Regions from separate parts of the Streptomyces sp. 3214.6 genome, predicted to be linked through region 3. Evidence: riboswitches for the same ligand, from Rfam matches in the RefSeq annotation. Region 3 holds a riboswitch; each other region holds the start of a gene.
What was found. A riboswitch is a leader RNA that binds a small molecule or an ion and turns the genes downstream of it on or off. The one in region 3 is predicted to bind cyclic di-AMP.
Positions count from the first base shown of each region.

Region 1: linked by a shared signal. The riboswitch ahead of B5557_RS37990 (C40 family peptidase) and the one ahead of B5557_RS18305 (transglycosylase SLT domain-containing protein) in region 3 are both predicted to bind cyclic di-AMP.
Region 2: linked by a shared signal. The riboswitch ahead of B5557_RS17290 (C40 family peptidase) and the one ahead of B5557_RS18305 (transglycosylase SLT domain-containing protein) in region 3 are both predicted to bind cyclic di-AMP.

Region 1 is NZ_LT670819.1:8,391,317-8,397,109, reverse strand. Features, by position in the region: gene B5557_RS38000 (ATP-dependent Clp protease proteolytic subunit) at 1-490, shown strand, start outside; gene B5557_RS37995 (hypothetical protein) at 498-803, shown strand; cyclic di-AMP (ydaO/yuaA leader) riboswitch at 1,183-1,353, shown strand; gene B5557_RS37990 (C40 family peptidase) at 1,357-1,830, shown strand; gene B5557_RS37985 (ATP-binding protein) at 1,881-2,363, opposite strand; gene B5557_RS37980 (helix-turn-helix domain-containing protein) at 2,577-3,437, shown strand; gene B5557_RS37975 (DUF397 domain-containing protein) at 3,447-3,680, shown strand; gene B5557_RS37970 (8-amino-7-oxononanoate synthase) at 3,756-4,883, opposite strand; gene bioB (biotin synthase BioB) at 5,031-5,793, shown strand, end outside.
Region 2 is NZ_LT670819.1:3,895,538-3,901,330, forward strand. Features, by position in the region: gene B5557_RS17280 (M23 family metallopeptidase) at 1-729, shown strand, start outside; gene pcrA (DNA helicase PcrA) at 878-3,376, opposite strand; cyclic di-AMP (ydaO/yuaA leader) riboswitch at 3,632-3,797, shown strand; gene B5557_RS17290 (C40 family peptidase) at 3,805-4,989, shown strand; gene B5557_RS17295 (tellurite resistance/C4-dicarboxylate transporter family protein) at 5,404-5,793, shown strand, end outside.
Region 3 is NZ_LT670819.1:4,110,821-4,116,613, forward strand. Features, by position in the region: gene B5557_RS18300 (polyprenyl synthetase family protein) at 1-800, opposite strand, end outside; cyclic di-AMP (ydaO/yuaA leader) riboswitch at 1,314-1,515, shown strand; gene B5557_RS18305 (transglycosylase SLT domain-containing protein) at 1,519-2,001, shown strand; gene B5557_RS18310 (HAD family hydrolase) at 2,060-2,893, opposite strand; gene B5557_RS18315 (GNAT family N-acetyltransferase) at 3,185-4,249, shown strand; gene B5557_RS18320 (glycosyltransferase) at 4,455-5,793, shown strand, end outside.

The sequences.
Region 1 (5,793 bases), 4.3 Mb from region 3:
CGTGATGGCCCAGTTCATGTACCTGGAGCACAAGGACCCGGACCGGGACATCGCGCTCTACATCAACTCCCCCGGCGGCTCGTTCAGCGCGATGACGGCCCTGTACGACACGATCCGGTATGTCACCTGCGACGTGGAGACGACCTGTCTGGGCCAGGCGGGTTCGTCGGCGGCGGTGCTGCTCGCGGCGGGCACGCCGGGCAAGCGGTTCGCCCTGCCGGGCGCGCGGATGACGATCCGCCAGCCGTCCCTGCCCGAGCCCGTCGAAGGACAGGCCAGCGATCTCGCCATCCAGGCCGATGAACTGGCGCGCATCCGGGCCACCCTGGAGGGGATGCTCGTCCTGCACACCGGGCGCAGCCCGGAGCAGGTCAGCGCGGACATCGAGCGCGACAAGTTCCTCACCGCCCCGGAGGCCCTGGAGTACGGCCTGGTGGACGGCATCATCTCCACCCGCAAGACCTCGGCCGGCGGCCAGGGTGGGAGGTGAGGGGCCGATGGTGCCCGAACTGCCGCCGCTGCCCGCGTTGACGTGCGCCGAGGCCGAGTTGATCGACGGTTACCTCGACGTCGTCGACCTGCTCGGCCGTATCAATCCCGCCCACCACGGCGACACGTACCGCGGGCTGCGGGCCGCCCAGGCTCTGGTGAGCAAGGCCGCCGTACTGCGTGACGCGCTGACGCTGATGCACCAGCGGGGCGAGAACGAGCTGCACGCCCCGACGCTCGCGCGGGCGCTGTGCGTCCTGGACGGGGAGCGCCGCACGGCGCGCGTCACGGTGCCTCCGCTCTCCGACAGTTGACGCGACCCGGCTCCGGCCGGGCGGTCCGCGCCCCGAGCGTGCCGTCCGGCCCGGAGTTGAAACGGACCAGACGGGCGACCCCCGTTCGGCGTAGCGTGCGCTGTCTTCCACGGCCGGTAGAGGTTGCGCAAATGGGCGCTCTTCGGGCGGAATAAAAGGCTCCACCGCTGGTCCGGGGCCCTGTGGCCGCCTTGACACCTGATCGGCCATCAGGGTGTCCACCCGAACGGGTGAGTGGTGAGTAACCCCACAAATCCCCGGTTCCATTGGGATTTTCGGACATCCGTGAGCCAAGATCCCTGACTGACGACAAGCCCCCGCCACAAGAGGCGGGGCGGTCCGGGCGGACGCCGAGTCCTGCCGCCGCCCGGATGACCGGTCGACAGAAGTGCATCGGCAGGAGTGGAGGACCCAAGCACGACGGGTCGCCGGAACGGTCACGCCATGACCGGGCCGAGCAGCCCTTGGGGTGAAGCCGCGTCAGCGGCCGGGCAACTTCGCCAGCCCGAATCCGACAGGTCATCCTTCACAGGCGGCTGACGAAGGGTTGCGCATGACTGCGCTCAATCGTGTCCCGTCGCTCATGGTCCGGGCCGGTACGGCCTCGGCCTTCGCCATCGCCGCCGTCGGCGGCTCGGTCGTGGTTCCCGGGCTCGCCCCGGACGCCTCGGCTGCCACACCGGCGACGAAGGCGCTCCAGATCGCGGCCTCCAAGAAGGGCGCTCCGTACAAGTACGGGGCCACCGGGCCGAAGAGGTTCGACTGCTCCGGGCTCACGCTGTACTCGTACAAGAAGGCGGGCAAGACCCTGCCTCGGACGGCGGCCCAGCAGTACAACAAGACGAAGCACATCTCGGCGTCCAGCCGCAAGGCGGGCGACCTCGTGTTCTTCCACTCGGGTTCGAACGTGTACCACGTCGGGATCTACGCGGGTAACGGCAAGATCTGGCACTCGCCGAAGACCGGGGACGTGGTGAAACTGCAGAAGATCTGGACCAAGAGCGTCTGGTACGGGCGGGTCCGCTGAGCCGGGTCCACTGAGCCTCCCGGGGCGGCGCCGGCGTCCCTGACGCGCCCTCACCGCCCCGGGATCTCGCCCTCCGCCGGGGCAGTCAGGGCTCCGGCCACCGGCTCCGCCAACGGGACGGTCCACGGGAGTACGACGGTGACCGTCTTGCCGCCCTCCCGGGTGGGCCGCACTCTGAGCTTGCCGCCGCACTCCGCGGTCAGCCAGCGAATGATCACCAGGCCTCGGCCGTTGTCCTGCTGGACGGCGGCCGGCAGTCGTTTCGGGAAGCGCGGGTGGCTGTCGGTGACGCCGATGCGCAGCTGTTCGTCACGGTCGAGGACGAGGTCCACCGTGAAGGTGGGGGATTGCCCGAAAGTGTGCTGTACGGCGTTGGTGGCGAGTTCTGAGACGATCAGCCGGACGGTGTCGGCCGCCTCCGTGTCCGCCGGCAGACCCCACTCCCCGAGGGTGCCGACCACGAAGCCGCGGGCCGTGGAGACCGAAGCGGGATCGCTCGGCAGAGTGACGGATGCTTCCAGGTGATCTGCCATGGCGACGTCGTCCCTTTCCCACGGGACCGAAGTCCGACACGGTGCGTGTGGTTCGAGTACGGTCCCGGACTGGTGCTTCTTCGCCAGACTGCCATTACCGCGCCGGTCACGGGTGGCGATCCACCAAGTTATGCATATATCTGTCGCTCGATGCGGTGAACTCTGCGACGACAGAGCGTATTTGGACGGCCCGTAAGGAGTAAGGAGGAGCCCATGCAACACGGTCCCGCGGTGCGCCGCCGGAAACTGGGCGCCGAACTGCGCACACTGCGCACCCAGGCGGGCCTCACCAGTGGTGAGGCGGCCCGGCTCGTGGGCTGGCACCAGTCCAAGGTGAGCCGCATCGAGACCGGCACCAGTGGGTCAAAACCGGCCGATGTGCGGTTACTCCTCGACGCCTACGGTGTGGCCGATCCACAGCTGCGGGAGCTGATGCTGGCGCTGGCGGGCGTCGAGGGCAGCGGCGGTCGGGACCACTGGTGGCACGCCTACCGCGGGGTGCTGCCGCCCACCTACCGGGACTTCATCAGTCTGGAGTCCCAGGCGAGCGCGATGCGCACACTGGAGACGAGTGTGGTACCGGGGCTGCTGCAGACGCCCGAGTACGCGCGTGCGGTGACCAGGGCCGCGGTGGAGGGCGCCGACGAGGAGCAGCTCGACACCCTGGTGGAGGTACGGCTGGCCCGCCAGGACGTGCTGCGCGCGCAGCCGCCGCTGGAGCTGAACGCGGTGCTGGACGAGGCGGTGCTGCGGCGGGAGGTGGGCGGGCCCGAGGTGATGGCGCATCAGCTCGGTCGGCTGGTGGAGGCGGCCCGGCTGCCGCAGGTGAGACTTCAGGTCCTGCCGTTCTCCGCCGGGGCGCATATCGGCCTAACCGGCCCTTTCGTTATCTTCTCATTTTCGCGCACTTCTGATCTGGATGTGGTTGTCCTCGACCACTTGACGAGTAGCCTCTATCTCGAACGGAAAGAAGACCTCCAGGCCTACACCGAGGCCTTCAACGCCCTTCGGGCGCACGCCCTTTCGCCCGGGGACTCATCGGATTACATCGCCGCGATAGCCGACGGCGCGTAAGGAGGCACCATGTCCGCACTACCGCGGAACGTACCTTCCAGTACCGATTCCGATCACCTCCCGCAGGTGCGGTGGCTGCGCAGCAGCTACAGCACGGGAGCGAACAACTGCGTGGAGACCGCCCGGCCGGCCATCGGCCCCTGGGCCGGCCTGCTCGCCGTACGCGACTCCAAGGACCCGGCCGGACCCGCCCTGCTCTTCTCCCCCGAGAGCTGGACGGGCTTCACGGCAGCGTTCCGCTGAGCGCACCGCGGCACAACACACCGCAGTAGTCGGCAAGCGGTGCTCAGCGGCGACCCACGGCCGTGTCACGCCGACTCATGGTCGTGTCTCGTCGATCACCCGTACAGCGCGTTCCAGCTCGGCCCCGGAGAGGTCCGCACGGGCGGTCAGCCTCAGGCGTGAGATGCCGTCGGGCACGGAGGGAGGACGGAAGCAGCCCACGGCCAGGCCTGCCGACCGGCAGTCCGCCGCCCACCGCACGGCCTCCTCCGGGGACGGCGCACGCACGGAGACGACCGCGGCGTCCGGACGCACCGCTTCCAGACCCGCGGCCGTCAGCCGGGAGTACAGCTCGTCCGCCACCGCACGCGCGCGCGGCGCGCGCTGCGGCTCCGCGCGCAGCAGCCTGAGGGCGGCCAGCGCCGCGCCCGCCGCCGCCGGGGCCAGGCCGGTGTCGAAGATGAACGTCCGAGCCGCGTTGAGCAGATGGTCGATCACGCGCGCGGGGCCCAGCACCGCACCGCCCTGACTGCCGAGCGACTTCGACAGCGTGACCGTGACGACGACGTCGGCGGCGCCCGCGAGACCCGCCGCGTACGGAGCGCCTTGGCCGCCGTCCCCGAGCACGCCGAGCCCGTGGGCGTCGTCGAGGACCAGTCCGGCGCCGTGCTCCCGGCAGGCGGCCGCGAGAGCGGCCAGCGGGGCGGCGTCTCCGTCGACGGAGAAGACCGTGTCGGAGACGGCCACGGCCGGGCCGTCGTGCGTGCCGAGCGCCTTGCGCACCGCCTGCGGGTCGGCGTGTCCGACGACCTGGGTGGTACCGCGGGCGAGTCGGCAGCCGTCGATGAGCGAGGCGTGGTTGCCCGCGTCGGAGACGATCAGCGAGCCGTGCGGGGCCAGCGCGGTGACGGCGGCGAGGTTGGCCGCGTACCCGGAGGAGAACACGAGGGCCGCCTCGAACCCGCAGTGCTGCGCGAGCTCCCGCTCCAGCTCGCCGTGCAGCTCGGTGGTGCCGGTGACCAGTCGGGAACCGGTCGCGCCGCCGCCCCACGTCCTGGCGGCCTCCACGGCCCCCGCCACCACCCGGGGATGCCGGGCCAGACCCAGGTAGTCGTTGCTCGCGAGGTCGAGGAGCGGGGAGTCTGCCGTGCGGGGCCGCAGCGTCCGCACAAGTCCGGCGCGGCGGCGCAGCTCCGCCTGCTCGTCGATCCAGCCGAACGCCATGGGTCCTCCGGGCTTTTGTAGGTAGCGGACAGACACTAGCGGCAGCGATCGCCACCCACGGTGTGGCAATACCCACACGTCGAAGCGGGTGTGTTGTGCGATCCCTACCTTGGCCCGAAGCGGGTGCGTAGGACAGGATCGGCTCTCATGGACCTGCTGAACACGCTGGTGGACAAGGGGCTTCGGCGCGAGCTGCCGACCCGCGAGGAAGCTCTGGCCGTCCTCGCCACTTCCGACGACGACGTGCTGGACGTGGTGGCTGCGGCCGGGAAGGTGCGCCGGCACTGGTTCGGGCGACGGGTGAAGCTCAACTATCTCGTCAACCTCAAGTCGGGCCTGTGCCCCGAGGACTGCTCGTACTGCTCGCAGCGGCTCGGCTCCACGGCCGGGATCCTGAAGTACACCTGGCTCAAGCCCGACGAGGCCTCCCGGGCCGCGGCGGCGGGGCTCGCGGGCGGGGCCAAGCGGGTCTGTCTGGTGGCGTCCGGGCGCGGTCCGACGGACCGGGACGTCGACCGGGTGGCCGGCACCATCAAGGCGATCAAGGAAGAGAACGAGGGCGTCGAGGTGTGCGCCTGTCTGGGCCTGCTCTCCGACGGCCAGGCCGAGCGGCTGCGCGAGGCGGGCGCGGACGCCTACAACCACAACCTGAACACCTCCGAGTCGACGTACGGGGACATCACGACCACGCACACGTACGCCGACCGGGTGGACACGGTCAACAAGGCGCACGCGGCCGGCCTGTCGGCCTGCTCGGGCCTGATCGCCGGCATGGGCGAGAGCGACGAGGACCTCGTCGACGTGGTGTTCTCGCTGCGCGCGCTGGACCCCGACTCGGTGCCGGTCAACTTCCTCATCCCGGTCGAGGGCACCCCGCTGGCCAAGGAGTGGAACCTCACCCCGCAGCGGT
Region 2 (5,793 bases), 220 kb from region 3:
CGACGTATGCCCGCGAAGCGCTCCGCCCTGCTGACCGTGGCCGTGCCCTCGGCCTGCGTGATGGGGGTCGCCGGGATCGCCGCGGCCTCGGTCGGCACACTGACCGGCGGCGAGGGCAAGGACACCACGGCGTCCGCGCCGGACGCCCAGCCGGTGAAGCCGTCCGCCGCCAACAACAAACTGGACGCCCAGCTCGCGACCCTGAGCGCCGGGGCCGACGACTTCGCCGACCGGGCCAGCCGGACACAGGAACGCATCGACCTCAAGGCACAGCAGGAAGCCGAGAAGAAGAAGGCGGCGGCGGAGGCGGCCCGCAAGGAGCGGCTGCGCCCCAAGTACGCCCTGCCGGTCGCCCAGCACGGCCTCAGCGCCTACTTCGGCCAGGCCGGCATCAACTGGATGTCCCAGCACACCGGCATCGACTTCCCCGTCTCCTACGGCACGACGGTGATGGCGGCGACCGACGGCACCGTGCGGACGCAGTGGAACAGCGCCTACGGCAACATGCTGATCCTCACGGCGAAGGACGGCACGGAGACCTGGTACTGCCACCTCTCCAGCTACCGCGTCTCCTCGGGTACGACCGTCAAGGCCGGCGACCCGATCGCCTACTCCGGCAACTCCGGCAACTCGACCGGCCCGCACCTGCACTTCGAGGTCCGGCCCGCGGGCGGCTCGGCCATCGACCCGCTGCCGTGGCTGCGCAGCCACGGGCTCAACCCGACGTAAGCGACCGCAACCAGACAACTCGCTTGCGGTCCCCCGCCGTCGGGCCTTTTCGCGTCGCTTCCGCCCACTTCCGCCTGCATCCCGTCGCGCTCTGCCGCGGCCGCGTCCTGCCGCGCCCGCGTCCTGTCGCGCGTTCGCCCTGTCGCGTCTAGAGCTTCTCCACCGGCGCGTACCGCAGCAGCAGCCGCTTCGGCTTGGTGTCGCCGAAGTCGACCGTTGCCTCCGCGTTCGCGCCCGTGCCCTTCACGCCGACGACCGTGCCGAGTCCGAACTGGTCGTGGGTGACGCGGTCGCCGACGGTCAGCGCGACCACCGGCTTCTCCGCCGTCCGGCGCGTCGCGAAGCCGGACGCGCCGGCGGCCGAGGAACGCGAGCGGGACGAGGACAGCGAGGCCGCCACCCCGGACACCGGGCCGGAGGACACGGGCGCGGTCGCCCCCGTCCGCTTCCAGTCCACGTGCGTCGCCGGGATCTCCTCCAGGAACCGGGACGGCGGGTTGTACGACGGCTGCCCCCACGCGCTGCGCAGCGACGACCGGGTGAGATAGAGCCGTTCACGCGCGCGCGTGATGCCCACGTACGCGAGCCGGCGCTCCTCCTCCAGCTCCATGGTCTGGCCGAGGGCACGCATGTGCGGGAAGACGCCGTCCTCCATGCCGGTGAGGAAGACGACCGGGAACTCGAGGCCCTTGGCGGTGTGCAGGGTCATCAGGGTGATGACGCCCGAGCCGTCCTCCTGCTCGTCGGGGATCTGGTCGGAGTCGGCGACCAGGGCGACCCGCTCCAGGAAGTCGGAGAGCCCGGGCGGCGTCGCACCCTCACTCTCCCCCTCCCCGGATTCCTGCTCGAACTCCAGGGCCACCGCGGCGAGTTCCTGGAGGTTCTCGATACGGGTCTCGTCCTGCGGGTCGGTGGAGGCCTGCAACTCGGCGAGGTAGCCGGTGCGTTCGAGCACCGCCTCCAGGACCGTCGCAGGCCCCGCACCCGACTCGACGATCGTACGGAGCTCGTCCATCAGCGCGTTGAACCGCTTCACGGCGTTCGTCGACCGCGAGGCCATGCCGTAGGCCTCGTCGACGCGCTGCAGCGCCTGCGGGAAGCTGATCTTCTCGCGCTGGGACAGGGCGTCGATCATCGCCTCGGCGCGCTCGCCGATGCCCCGCTTGGGCACGTTGAGGATCCGGCGCAGCGGCACCGAGTCCTCGGGATTGGCCAGCACGCGCAGGTAGGCCAGGACGTCCCGGACCTCCTTGCGCTCGTAGAAGCGGACGCCGCCGACGACCTTGTAGGGCAGGCCGACCCGGATGAAGATCTCTTCGAAGACACGGGACTGGGCGTTGGTGCGGTAGAAGACGGCGACGTCACCGGCCTTCGCGTCGCCCGCGTCCGTCAGTCGGTCTATCTCGTCGGCGACGAACTGCGCCTCGTCGTGCTCGGTGTCGGCGACGTAGCCGGTGATGCGCGCGCCCGCGCCCGCGTTGGTCCACAGGTTCTTGGGGCGGCGGGACTCGTTGCGCTCGATGACCGCGTTGGCGGCGGACAGGATCGTCTGCGTGGAGCGGTAGTTCTGCTCCAGCAGGATCGTCGTCGCGTCCGCGTAGTCCTCCTCGAACTGGAGGATGTTGCGGATCGTCGCGCCCCGGAAGGCGTAGATCGACTGGTCGGCGTCACCGACGACGCAGAGCTCGGCGGGCGGCACGTCGTACTCGTTCGGGGGCACGTCGACAGGGTGCTCGGAGGTGCCGACCAGCTCCCTGACCAGGGCGTACTGGGCGTGGTTGGTGTCCTGGTACTCGTCGACGAGGACGTGGCGGAAGCGGCGGCGGTAGTGCTCGGCGACGTCCGGGAAGGCGCGCAGCAGGTTGACCGTCGTCATGATCAGGTCGTCGAAGTCGAGGGCATTCGCCTCGCGCAGCCGCGACTGGTACATGGCGTAGGCCTGGGCGAGGGTCTTCTCGAAGCCGTCGGCGGCCTGGGCGGCGAAGTCCTCCTCGTCGATCAGCTCGTTCTTGAGGTTGCTGATCTTGGCGCTGAAGGACTTGGGCGGGTAGCGCTTGGGGTCGAGGTCCAGGTCGCGGCAGACCAGGGCCATCAGGCGCTTGGAGTCGGCGGCGTCGTAGATCGAGAACGACGACGTGAAGCCGAGCTTCTTGCTCTCCCGGCGCAGGATGCGCACGCACGCGCTGTGGAACGTCATCACCCACATCGCGTTCGCGCGCGGGCCGACGAGCTGCTCGACGCGCTCCTTCATCTCACCCGCGGCCTTGTTGGTGAAGGTGATCGCGAGGATCTGCCCCGGGTGCACGTTGCGCTCGGCCAGCAGGTGGGCGATGCGGTGGGTGAGCACACGCGTCTTGCCGGAGCCGGCGCCGGCCACGATGAGCAGCGGGGTGCCGGCGTGCACGACCGCCGCGCGCTGGTTGTCGTTCAGCCCCTCCAGGAGCGCCGCCGCGTCCAGCGCCGGGCGCGGGGCGCCGCCGCGGTAGTAGGCGTCCCGGTCCGGGGGCACGTCGAACTTCCCGCCGAACAGATCGTCCGGAACCGACTCCGGTCCGTGATCGTCCTCGGGCGGCGGCGGGGGCTCGTCCTCGTGGGCGCGGGGGCCCTGGAGGTCCGCCAGGAAGCTGTCGTCAAAGAGGCTGCTCATCGCTCTCCGAGTCTAGGGGGCGCCACTGACAACCGGCCGCCCTCCCGGAAACATCTCCCCCACTCACCCTCCGGCAGACATCCGTCACGATCCGCGACCGACGTGGTCGAAGCACGAGATCACAGCCCGAGGTCACGAAAATGTATCGGGCATATCACCCATCAACCTTCACAGGGGCCACACGAGTTGGCTACCGTGCCGGGCAGGCCGTACGACCCCCACCGGCGAACCCCGCCGGGCCGCGCGGCCTCCGCCGAGTCCGACGCGCCCGCTCGCGCCAGCCGGAGCCGGGGACCCACCGAAACCCTGGGGTGAATCGGCCCAACCCCCTTCCGGGGAGGCGGCCGTAGGGCAACCCTTCCGATGATCTACCCGCCCGAACCCGACAGCTAACTCGGTAGGCGGAGCACTGGAAGGAGTCGCCTCCCTTGGCGTCGCAGCACCGCAAGCCGCGCTCCGCGGGCCCGCGCGTGGCAGGCATCCGCACACCCGCTCTCGCCACCGCCGCCCTGACGTCCGTGGCCCTGCTCTCCCAGACGGCGAACGCCGCCCCGTCGGACGACGGCAAGCCGAGCCTGGAGGAGGTCGAGAAGAAGGTCGACGACCTCTATCGCCAGGCGGAGTCGGCGACCGAGAAGTACAACGCCGCCAAGGAGAAGACGACCAAGCAGCGCAAGCAGGTCGACGGCCTCCTGGACGACGTCGCACAGCGCACCCAGAAGCTCAACGAGGCGCGGCAGGAGCTGGGTTCCTATGCCGCGGCCCAATACCGCACCGGCGCCTCCGCGCCCGACACGGCGACCTTCCTGCTCGCGGACACCCCGCAGGACTACTTCGACCAGAACCAGCTGATGAGCCGGCTGACCGACCGCCAGAAGGGTGCGGTCGACGACTTCGCCACCGAGCAGTCTGCGACGATGCGCAAGCGCCAGGAGGCCGCGGAGAGCCTCGCGTCGCTCACCGACACGCAGAGCGACCTGAAGACCGCCAAGGCCACCGTCCAGAAGAAGCTCGGCGACGCGCGCGAGCTGCTGTCCCGGCTGACGGCCCAGGAGAAGGCCCGCCTCGCGGCGATCGAGAAGCAGAAGCGGGAGGAGGCCGCCCGGCAGGCGGCGGAGCTCACCCGGCAGCAGGCCGCGGACCAGGCCGCGGCGCAGCAGGAGAGCGGCACGGGCTCGTCGAACACAGACACCGGGACTGGGACCGGGACCGGGACCGGGTCCTCGTCCACCTCCCCCGGGGACTCCTCGTACGCCACCAAGGCCGAGAAAGCGCTCGCCTTCGCCCGCGCGCAGATCGGCAAGCCGTACGTCTGGGGTGCCACGGGCCCCGACTCCTACGACTGCTCCGGCCTCACCCAGGCCGCCTGGAAGGCCGCCGGCGTCAGCCTCCCGCGCACCACCTACGACCAGGTGAACGCCGGCACCACCGTCTCCCTCGCCGACGCCCGGCCCGGCGACCTGGTCTTCTTCTACGACGACGTCAGCCACGTCGGCGTCTACATAGGCAACGGCATGATGATCCACGCCCCGAAGCCCGGCGCCTACGTCCGCGAGGAGTCGATCTACTACGACGGCGAGTCGGGCATCCACAGCGTGGTGCGCCCGGCTTGAGCGCACACACACGCGCGAGCCTCACGGCAGGCAGCCGCGGGGGAACGCCGTAGCGCACGCGCGCGTGGGCTGCGTAGCGGGCACGCGCGCGTGGGGTTCGTTCGCGGAAACGGAGGCGGAGGCGAGAGCGGGCAGTGCGCTTCGTGTCCAGCGACGTGGCGCGGGCCGCGCTGAGCGGCCGCCTGGCGCGCCCCGCGCCGGCGCAATCGCCCGCCACCGCTCCCGCTCAGCCCCGCGGGCCCCGCTCACGCCCTGCACGGCGCCCATGACCCGCCCCACACACGTGCTCTGCGCGCCCGCTCTACCAGGCCCCACCCCCCAGTCCTCACTCCGCGCCTGCACCCGCGCGCATTTCTGGTCGCCCGCGCGCGTGCCCCGCTCGTGGGCTGTGTCGTGCTCCTTAGCATCGGGCGCATGCCCGGCTCCTCGGCTCGTCCCTCGCCCGCGCCCTCTCCCGGCTCCGCTCTCCGCCTCTGGTGGGCGCGGAGGCCGCCGGCGGCCGGGTCCGCGGTGATGGCGACCGGGATCGTGTCGGTCGGCCTGCACCTCACGGGATACGACGTGCTGTCCCGCGTCACTCTGGCGACGGCGGGCGTCGCGTGGGCGGCGCTGGCAGCGGACTTCGTCGCTCGCCTGCTGCGGGCGCCCGAGCGGTGGCTGGCCGAGGCGGGCACGCCGGGGGCGCTGACCGCCGTGGCGGCGACGACCGTGCTCGGCACCGGCCTCTGCGCGCTCGGCCGGCGGACCCCGGCCGAGGCACTGCTGGCGCTGGCGGCGGTGCTGTGGCCCGTGCTGTTCGTGACC
Region 3 (5,793 bases):
AGGGCGATGTCCTCGGGCAGCGACAGGCGCGCCGCCCGCTCCCGCAGCCGCAGCACGGGCAGCGTGGGAACGCCCTCGCGAAGATCCGTCCCCGGCGTCTTGCCCGACTCGTGCGAGTCGGACGCGATGTCCAGGACGTCGTCGGCCAGCTGGAAGGCGACGCCCAGCCGCTCGCCGTACTGCGTGAGCACGTCGACGACCGTCTCGTCGGCGCCCGACATCATCGCCCCGAACCGGCAGGCCACCGCCACCAGCGAGCCCGTCTTACCGCCGAGCACGTCGAGGTAGTGCTCGACCGGGTCCCGTCCGTCGGTAGGACCGGCCGTCTCCAGGATCTGCCCGGTGACCAGCCGCTCGAACGCCTCCGCCTGCACCCGCACCGCCTCCGGTCCGAGGTCGGCCAGGATGTGGGAGGCGCGCGCGAAGAGGAAGTCGCCCGTGAGGACGGCGACGGAGTTCCCCCAGCGGGCGTTCGCGCTGGGCACCCCGCGGCGCACGGCGGCCTCGTCCATCACGTCGTCGTGGTACAGCGTGGCCAGGTGGGTCAGCTCCACGACCACGGCCGACGGCACGATGCCCGGCGCGTACGGGTCCCCGAACTGCGACGCGAGCACCACGAGCAGCGGCCGGAACCGCTTCCCGCCCGCCCGCACGAGATGCTGGGCGGCCTCCGTGATGAACGGAACCTCACTCTTGGTGGCCTCGAGCAAGCCTTCCTCGACAGCCGCCAATCCGGCCTGGACATCGGCTTCCAGAGCCTGGTCCCGCACGCTCAGCCCGAACGGCCCGACGACGGTCACGAGGGGTCTCCTGTCTGCTGGTGTCTACTGGCGATTACGCGGTTTGTCGATAGGTCTCTGCCATCACTCAAGTCAGCGTATCCGGTCACGTTTCGATCACCGATAGCCCCCACGGTTACAGGCCAGGTGGTATCGGATCACGCCCGATATGTTCCTGATTCAAATATATGAACAGATATTTATAGAGTTAGCCGGAAGTAAGGACCTTCCACCCGGCAATGCCATCGATGCCGGAGTCGCCATCCCCACCCCCTTCCCACCGCCACCGACTTGGGATCAATGCCCGATTCGCCGCACTTGTGGACGCTGGTGACTTGACTCACTCCCCCCGCCGAAACCGCCCGATCCCGCCCGATCCGGTCGTTCACGGATTCTCCACACCTCCAAGCAAGTTGAGGCTTTGCACCCACAAAGGATCAAGCACCCCATAGGTCACAGACCAAGGTCAATAGGGGTGATCTGTGAATCCGCTACTTGTTTCGGACATGTGCTCTCGCATACGTTCCCGGCCTGTCGGGCGGAACGCCGAATCCTGCCGCCGCCCGTACACCCACCTAGAACGCACGGCAGGAGCGGGGGAACCAGGTAAGTCGCCAGGCCGGATGTTTCGGACATATCGGTACGGCTCGGGGTGAAGTCGCGCCCGTCAGGACGCGACCGGGCAACTCCCGCCCGAACCCGACAGCTCACCTCGCAGGCGCCGGAGAGGAAATTCATCATGTCCGCTGCCGCTCAGCCGCGCCGCACCCGTCGCAACCGTCTCGTCCGCACGCTCACCGTCGCCGCCACCGGCGCGGCCGTGCTCGCCCTGCCGCTCATCGGCGCGACCGGCGCCTCCGCGGCGACCCCGACCGTCGCCACCGCCACCAGCCTCGGATACGCCAACAACCTCGACGGCTGGATCCGTGCCTCCCTCCACGTCATGGCCCAGCACGGGATCCCGGGGACGTACAACGGCATCTACCGCAACGTCATCCGCGAGTCCTCCGGCAACCCCTACGCCATCAACCTCTGGGACTCCAACGCGGCCGCGGGCATCCCGTCCAAGGGCCTGCTCCAGGTCATCGACCCGACCTTCCGCGCCTACCACGTCGCCGGCACCTCCTGGGACTCCTACGACCCGGTCGCCAACATCACCGCCGCCTGCAACTACGCGGCCGCCCGTTACGGCTCGATCGACAACGTGTTCGGCGCGTACTGACAGATCCCCGTAGGACCCCCAGCCCAGGGGCCTACAGGCCCTACAGGCCCTACGAGCCCTACGGGAACAGTCTTTCGAGGACGACGGCCACGCCGTCGTCCTCGTTCGACGTCGTCACCTCGTCGGCCACCGCCTTGAGTTCGGGGTGGGCGTTGGCCATCGCGACTCCGCGCGCGGCCCAGTCGAACATCGGGATGTCGTTGGGCATGTCCCCGAAGGCGACGGTGTCCTCGGGCCGCAGGCCCAGGTGTTCGGCGGCCAGGGCCAGGCCCGTCGCCTTGGTGATCCCGCAGGGCTGGAGCTCGACCGTGCCGGGTCCCGACATGGTGACCGTGGCGAGCGAGCCGACCGCCGCACGGGCCGTCGCCGCCAACTCGTCGTCGGACAGGGTGGGATGGCGCAGCAGCACCTTGCTGATCGGCTCGCACCACAGATCATCGCGCCGGTCGACCCGCAGGGCGGGCAGCGTCGGGTGCGGCATCCGGTAGCCCGGCTCGATGAGCGTCAGCCCGTCCACGCCGTCCTGATCGACGGCCGCGTACAGCTGCCCCACCTCCGCCTCGATCTTGCCGAGCGCGGTCTCGGCCAGCTCCCGGTCCAGGGTGACCGACCACAGCAGACGGTCCGCGCCGGCGTCGTACAACTGCGCGCCCTGTCCGCACACCGCGAGCCCCCTGCTGTGCAGCCGGTCGAGCAGGGGGCGTACGCGCGGCGCGGGGCGTCCTGTGACCACCAGGTGGCGTGCGCCGGCGGCGGCCACCCGCGCGAGCGCGTCGAGGGACCGGTCGGAGAACGTGTCGTCGCCGCGCAGCAGCGTTCCGTCCAGGTCGGTGGCGATGAGGGAGTACGCAGAGTACGGGGTGTGCTCGGCATATGCGGTGGGTGCGGCCATGATCAGAGAATACGGATGCCGCACCCCCCTGGTTCGACGCGAGCCGGACGACGACCAGGTCCTGTCCGGTTCTGCCAACTCCCCTTTGTCTACTGGTGCGGAACTGGCTGAGGACGGGCACAAAGAAACGGCTTTCTGGCGCATCGCCGGGTAGTGGACGGTTAAAGGCCTCTGTACCGGTTGGCAACAAGATGGGACGCTACCTACCGCGACGCCCGGGTGGAGCGGTACCGTCCAGGTGTCCAGGGGGGACTTGATCGGGGGGTCAGGTTGAGCAGTGGGCGCATTCGTGTGCTGAGGCCGGAAGACCTCGGCGAGGGGGACAGGGAGCGGTGGCGCGCGCTGCGTGCCGCGTCGACGCTTCCGCGAAACCCCTTCATGGAACCGGAGTTCACCGACGCCGTGGGCCTCGTGCGGCCACGCGCGCGCGTGGCGGTGGTGTACGAGGGGCGTGAGCCGGTCGGCTTCCTCCCCTATGAGCGGGGCCGGCTCGGCCAGGGTCAGGCCCTCGCGTACGGCGTCTCGGACGCGCAGGGCGCGGTGCTGACCCCGGGTCTCGGGCTGAACGCCGCCGAACTGATGCGGGCGTGCTCCCTGTCGAGCTTCGCCTTCGACAACCTGGAGGCGACACAGGGGCTGTTCGTCCCGCACGCGGCCGAGGAGTACGCCGCCTATGTCATCGACGTCGGAAAGGGTTACGAGACCTACGAGTCCGTACTGCGGTCCCAGTCGCCGAAGTTCCTGAAGACGACGCTCGCCAAGGAGCGCAGGCTCGGCCGTCAGGTCGGGGAGCTGCGGTTCGTGTTCGACGAACGCGACCCGGCCGCGCTGCGCACGCTCATGGCGTGGAAGTCCGCGCAGTACCGCAGGACCGGCCGCCGGGACCGGTTCGCCCAGGGGTGGATCACCCGACTGGTGGACGCGCTCGCCGAGACGCGCGCGCCGGAGTGCTCCGGCACGCTGTCCGTCCTCTACGCCGGTGAGCGGCCGCTCGCCGCACACTTCGGACTGCGTTCGTCGACGGTCCTGGCTTGCTGGTTCCCGTCGTACGACCCGGAGTTCGGGAAGTTCTCGCCGGGTCTGGTGCTGCATCTGCGGATGGCGGAGTCGGCTGCCGCCGAGGGCATCGGCCTGCTCGACCTGGGGCGGGGCGCGGCGGAGTACAAGGACTCGTTGAAGACCGGGGAGATCCCCGTGTTCGAGGGCGCGTGGACGCGTCCGGGGGTGGGCGCCGCGCTCCACTGGCTCAGTCGTGAACCGTCGCGCCGGGCGCACCACTTCGTACGCAACCGGCCGAGGCTCGCCGCGGCAGCCGCCCGGACCTTGAAGAGCGCGGGCCGCCTGCGCGGCGCGTGACGATCACACGGGGGAACGGTCACACGGCACACGGTCACACGGCACACGGGCACACAGCTCATGGGCACACAGCTCATGGGCACACGAGTGACGGTCAGAGACAGTCGGGGACCGGCTGAGGACAGTCGGAGATTGTCAGGGTCGGTCGGGGATCGCCAGGTGTGGTCGGGGATTGTCGGGGGCGGTCATGAGACAAGGGGGGTTCATGTCCCGCGCAAGAGGTGCGCAGCAGGAGGTCGTGAGGCTGGAGATCGAGAGGTTTCTCGGCATCCGGCCGGTGCAGATCGCCGAGCTCGAACTGGACGATGGTGGCGCGCTCAGACCCGGTCCGGGCAGCCCGCCCGTCACCCACGGTCCGGTGTTCGTGCTGGTCAGGCAGGGTGGGCGGCCGGTCGGGACGCTCCTCGGGCAGGTACCGGAGGGCGCCGATCCTAAGGCGGTACTCGTGGACCTGGCCGTCCGTGAGCACAGGGCGCCGGGTCCCGCCCGACTGCCCGGCCCGGAGTCCGTCCCGTTCACCACCGTCGTCATCGCCACCCGCGAACGCGCCGGACTGCTCGCCCACGCCCTCGACTCTCTCCTCGCCCAGGACCACCCGGACTTCGAGATCATCGTCGTCGACAACGCGCCCGTGACGGACGCGACCCGGGACCTGGTGACACACAAGTACGCCGAGCGCGTGCGGTACGTGACCGAGCCGGTGCCCGGTCTCGCCGTCGCGCACAACAGGGGCGTCGAGGCCGCGCACGGCGAGGTGATCGCCTTCACGGACGACGACGTCGTGGCGGACCCGCGCTGGCTCACGGAACTCACCGCGCCGTTCACCGCCGACCCCCGCCTCGGCTGCGCCACCGGCCTGATCCTCCCGGCCCGGCTGCGCACGCCCGCCCAGGTCCTCCTGGAGAGCCACGGCGGCTTCGCCAAGGGCTTCACGGCCCGCACGTACGACCCGTACGACCCGCCCGCCGACGAGCCGCTGTTCCCCTTCACCGCAGGCCGCTTCGGCTCCGGCGCCAGCATGGCCTTCCGTACGGAGGTGCTGCGGGCGGTCGGCGGCTTCGACTCGGCGACGGGTGCGGGCACACTCGCGCGGGGCGGCGACGACCTCTACGGGTTCGTCCGTGTCCTCGCCGAGGGCCACCGGCTGCACTACACCCCGCAGGCCCTGGTCTGGCACCGCCACCGGGAGACCTGGCAGGACCTGGAGACCCAGGCCTACGGCTACGGCGCCGGCCTCACCGCCTACCTCACGGCGATCCTCGTCAACCGGCCCGGTCTGCTCCCGGCGTTCCTGGCCCGGCTGCCCCGGGGGCTGGCATACGCACGCTCACTGACGGCGAGCCGCGAGGCGGCGTCCGAGTCGGAAGCGGGGGCTCAATCGGGGGGCCATTCGGAGAGTCAATCGGGGGCGCACTCAGGGGCGGACGCGCCCGGGAGCGCGGGGGGCGGGCCCCGGCGTGCGGGGGGCGGGCCCGGTGGGCATGACGATCGGACGCACGCCTGGCCCGGGCGGCTGTCCCGGCTCCAGAGGCGCGGAATGCTCT